DNA from 2 places in the Streptomyces sp. NPDC040545 genome. Region 2 is predicted to be linked to the other one. Evidence: riboswitches for the same ligand, from Rfam matches in the RefSeq annotation. Region 2 holds a riboswitch; the other holds the start of a gene.

What was found. A riboswitch is a leader RNA that binds a small molecule or an ion and turns the genes downstream of it on or off. The one in region 2 is predicted to bind guanidine.
Region 1: it holds a riboswitch for guanidine, as region 2 does, so the genes downstream of both, ACZ573_RS37345 (DMT family transporter) here and ACZ573_RS10210 (Ohr family peroxiredoxin) in region 2, are expected to answer to the same signal.

The regions. Positions count from the first base shown of each region.
Region 1 covers NZ_JBVIWA010000037.1:5,506-7,696, forward strand. Annotated here, with positions in the region: gene ACZ573_RS37340 (transglycosylase domain-containing protein) at 1-781, shown strand, start outside; gene ACZ573_RS37345 (DMT family transporter) at 801-1,121, opposite strand; guanidine-III (ykkC-III) riboswitch at 1,153-1,222, opposite strand; gene ACZ573_RS37350 (GroES family chaperonin) at 1,264-1,605, opposite strand; gene ACZ573_RS37355 (DUF3618 domain-containing protein) at 1,649-1,969, opposite strand; gene bcp (thioredoxin-dependent thiol peroxidase) at 2,074-2,191, shown strand, end outside.
Region 2 covers NZ_JBVIWA010000003.1:477,053-479,243, reverse strand. Annotated here, with positions in the region: gene ACZ573_RS10215 (hypothetical protein) at 1-449, opposite strand, end outside; gene ACZ573_RS10210 (Ohr family peroxiredoxin) at 436-906, opposite strand; guanidine-III (ykkC-III) riboswitch at 982-1,044, opposite strand; gene ACZ573_RS10205 (hypothetical protein) at 1,119-1,313, opposite strand; gene ACZ573_RS10200 (vWA domain-containing protein) at 1,605-2,191, opposite strand, start outside.

The sequences.
Region 1 (2,191 bases), on a different contig from region 2:
GAAGATCACCAAGGGCGGCGACACCATCGCCCTCCCCCAGCGCACCCCCACCCAGGCCATCAGCCGCGAAGCCGCCGACACCACCACGTCCGTGCTGGCCAGCGTCGTGGACAACGGCACCGGCACGGCCGCCCTCGCCGCCGGCCACCCCGCCGCGGGCAAGACCGGCACCGGCGAACTCGACCGCTCGGCCTGGTTCGCGGCCTACACCCCGGACCTGGTCACCGTGATCTCGATGATGGGCCAGGACCCCGACACCGGAACCCTCGAATCGCTCTACGGCGCCCTCGGCGAGGCCCACATCGGCGGCGGCGGCTACCCCGCCCGCATCTGGGCCGCCTACACCAAGACCGCCCTGGAAGGCACCGACCCCGTCGACTTCGACCTGGAACTCCAGCCCGGCGCAGCCCAGCCCCCGCCGCCGCCCAGCCCGGAATCCAACCCGCCGCAGGAAACCCCCGGCGAACCCTCGCCCAGCGCCCCCGAACGCCCCACCCGGCCCTCCCCGTCGAACTCGACCGGCGGCCGCAACCAGGGCGGACAGAACAACGGAGGCCAGAACCAGGGCGGCCAGGACAACGGCGGCCCGGCGAACGGAGGCCAGGACAACGGAGGCCAGGACAACGGCGGCACCACCCAGGGAGGCGACCAGGGCGGCACCACCCAGGGCACACAAGGCCGCACCCAAGGCGGCACCCAGGGCAGCGCACAGGGCAGCGCACAGGGCAGCGACGGAGGACCGGCGGAAGGCCTGCGCCCGCCGTCGGCATTCCTGGAGTAGCCGGGTCAGAGACCTCGGGTCAGTGACCGGAGGTCGCCTTCAGCCCCACCACGGCGACCAGCAGCAGACAGATGAAGAAGATCCGGGCGGCGGTGACGGGCTCACCCAGCACCGCCATACCGAGCACGGCCGCGCCGGCCGCGCCGATGCCCACCCACACCCCGTACGCCGTACCGATGGGCAGGGTCTTCGCGGCGTACGACAGCAGCACCATGCTCGCGACGATCCCGGCACCCGTGAACACACTGGGCCACAGCCGGGTGAAACCTTCGGTGAACTTCATGCCGATCGACCAGCCGACTTCGAGCAGACCGGCGACGAGAAGAAGAACCCATGCCATGACGGCACCTCCGAGACATCGAGCGATACGGGGTGCGTCGTCTTGTCGTACCCGGTACGGCGCGTCTCGTCGGGTTCTCCTCCACCGTAGCAAAAGGCAGCAAAAAGGGCCGGTGACCTGCGCCACCAGCCCCTTCTGCGACCTACAGGTACAGCCCGGTGGAGTCCTCCGCCCCCTCCAGCCGCTCCGCGGCCACGGCGTGCAGGTCCCGCTCGCGCATCAGCACGTACGTCGCACCCCGCACCTCGACCTCGGCGCGGTCCTCGGGGTCGTACAGCACCCGGTCACCGGGCTCGACCGTACGCACGTTCTGCCCGACCGCGACCACCTCGGCCCAGGCCAGCCGCTTGCCCACCGCGGCCGTCGCGGGAATCAGGATGCCGCCGCCCGAGCGGCGCTCGCCCTCCGGCAGATCGGACTTCACGAGCACGCGGTCGTGCAGCATGCGAATGGGCAGCTTGTCGTGGGTGGTGTTCTCGCTCACGCCCCGAACCTACCTGCCCGCGCCCGTCCCGTACCGCTCAGGGTCATCCGCGCTTGCGGCGCGCCGACACCACGAGCAGCCCGACCAAGCTCACCGCGACCAGCGCCGCGGGAACGATCCGGTCGACGCGCGGAGCCCCGTCGTCGTAGCGCAGACCGTCGCGCAGGTCCGTCACGATCCGGTTCACCGTGGCGAAGGCCCGCCCGGCGGTCTGGTCGACGGTCGAGGCGACCCGTGCCTTCGCGTCCCCGATGATCGTCTTCGGGTGCATGCGCACGCCGATCTCGTCGAGCGTCTCGGCGAGCTGCTCACGGCGGCGGACGATGTCCGCCTCGATCTGTGCGGGGGTCCTGGCTTCCGGCACCGCGCTGCCTCCGTCGTCGTGGTCGTGTGGGGCGTAGTCCGCCATGAACAGTCTGTCAGCTTAGTCTCATGGCATACCGATCCCCTCCCGAGGAGAGTGTCACGATGAGCGAGCGGCTCCAGCCGGGCGACACCGCCCCCGCCTTCACCCTGCCCGATGCGGACGGCAACGAGGTCTCGCTCGCCGGCCACAAGGGCCGCAAGGTGATCGTCTATTTCTACC
Region 2 (2,191 bases):
TACAGCCGCCAGTACGTACCGGCACGGGAATCGACATGCACCACGTGGCGCCCGACGCGCACCACGTGGTGGTCCGGGCCGGACCAGGAGCCGCAGGCGCCGTCGGCGGCGGGCAGCGGGGTCCAGATCTCCAGGAAGGTGCTGCCGTCCGGGTTGGTGCCCCGCTCGACGAGGTTCGCACCGTCCCACCGCAAGGTGCCGGCGTCTTCGCCGGGCTCGCCCGTGAGGTGGTGGAAGTGCACCTGGGAGCCGTCGAAGGACGTCGTACCGGCGAAGCCCCGGCTGTCGGCGTAGTACGGCCCGGCCTGCAGCCACACCACTTCGCGGTCCTCGACGAGAGGTCCGCCGTCACGGCTGATGCCGCGCCGCAGCCAGGCACCGTGCTCGGGCACCGGGACGCCCGGGCCGTCCGGGACGGGGCCGCCCGGGCCGGTCTCAGGCGCGGTCATCGGCGGCAGCCCCGGCCGGCTCGGCGGGCCCGTCCACGGCCAGGAGCGTCAGCGGTACGTTGCCGCGTACGGCCTGCGAGTACGGGCAGACCGCGTCCGCCCGGTGCAGCAGGGGCTGGAGGTCCGCCGCCCGCCACCCGGGCAGGCTGACGGTGAGCGCCACCGCGAGGCCGTAGCCCGCGGGCGTGTCCGTGGTGCCGAGCTGGACCTCGCAGGCCACGCGCGCCGTGGAGGCGTCCGCCCCGAACTCGGCGGCGACCTCCGCGAGCGCGGAGGTGAAGCAGGCGGCGAAACCGGCCGCGAACAGCTGCTCGGGGTTGGTGGTGCCGGGCACCCTCTTGCGCGGCGGGGCGAGGCGGACGTCCAGGCGTCCGTCGTCCGTGCGGACGGATCCGGTACGTCCCCCCGCGGCGTGCGCGGTCGTCCGGTACAGGCTGTGGGTGAGTGGCACGGTCATGACGTACGGCCCATCTTGCTCGACGAGTACGCTGCCCGGGTGCGGACAGCGGAGGGCGCCGCTCGTGCGGCACCTCGCGCGTCGTCGTGCGTAACCGGGTACGGCGCATCTCGTCCGGGGCCGTGGACCGGCCGCCGGACAATCTAGCAACGCGCTCCGCGATCCGGGGCCACCCCCCGCGGTGAAGTACCTCACCCACCACCGACCCGGGGTCAGGGCGCGTGGTGCTGGATGCCCCGCTGACCGGGTACCCGGGTCGACCTCGGAGCGCCCGAGCGGCGGTGGTGGTCGGCTCGCCGTCGGCGGCCCGGGAACGGGTTGCGCCGCACGGTGGCGCTGGGGGCCGCGATCAGCAGGCCGACAAGTGCGAGGACCGCGACGAGGATGAGCACGTTGACGAGGTTCATGGTCCTGCCTTTCGTCGAGTATTGACTGCCTGTCACTACAACTTGTTACCGATTCGCGGACTGTTAAACACAGAGGGTGACAAGACGTGTCGTCGAAGGGCGCGTTTGCGCTGCCGGTCCGGCAACATCAGCCGTGCGTCCGGGCATTGGCGCGGCGCGGGCGACGGCCGTCCGCCACCCACAGGGAACCGGGAGTTCTGCCGCGGGTGCCAGCAGCACCGCACTTGGTGCCTCGTCCCGCCAGGGACGGCAGGGCGGCGGGTGTCGTTCGTCGCCGTATCCCGGCCGGGATCACGTGGCCGGGTCGACGCGTACCGTCTCCACCCAGGACGGGGGCGCGGGCGGGGTGTTGCCGATCAGTGCGGCGATCAGCCGGCACGACGGTGTCTCGTCCGGCCACGGCGTGTACCCGTCGGTCAGCACGACCACGACGTTCGGCCGGTCGGGCAGGGCCAGGGCCGCACCGATGCCGACCCGCATGTCCGTGCCCCCGCCACCGGCCAGGGTCACCTCTCCGGCACTGCGCACCCGGGTCACGGCATGCACGTCGGCGTCGCACGCGAGGACGGCGACCCGGTTCCCGCCGACGCCCACCTCCCGCAGGACGCCGGTGACTTCGGCGAGGGCGGCCGCGAGGTCGTCCGGACCCATCGATCCCGAGGTGTCGATGACGACGGCCACCCGCGGCAGCGGCCTGCGCAGACTGGGCAGCACCACCCGGCCGCCGAGCGCGGGTGTCCGGCGCGAGGGGCGGCGGTACGTGTAGTCCACCGCGCCGGCCGCCCAGGCGGCGGCCTCGCGGACCGCTCCCGCCAGGGCCTGGCGCCAGTCGACGGAGGGCTCCAGAAGTTCCTCGGCCCACCGGGCCCAGCCCTCGG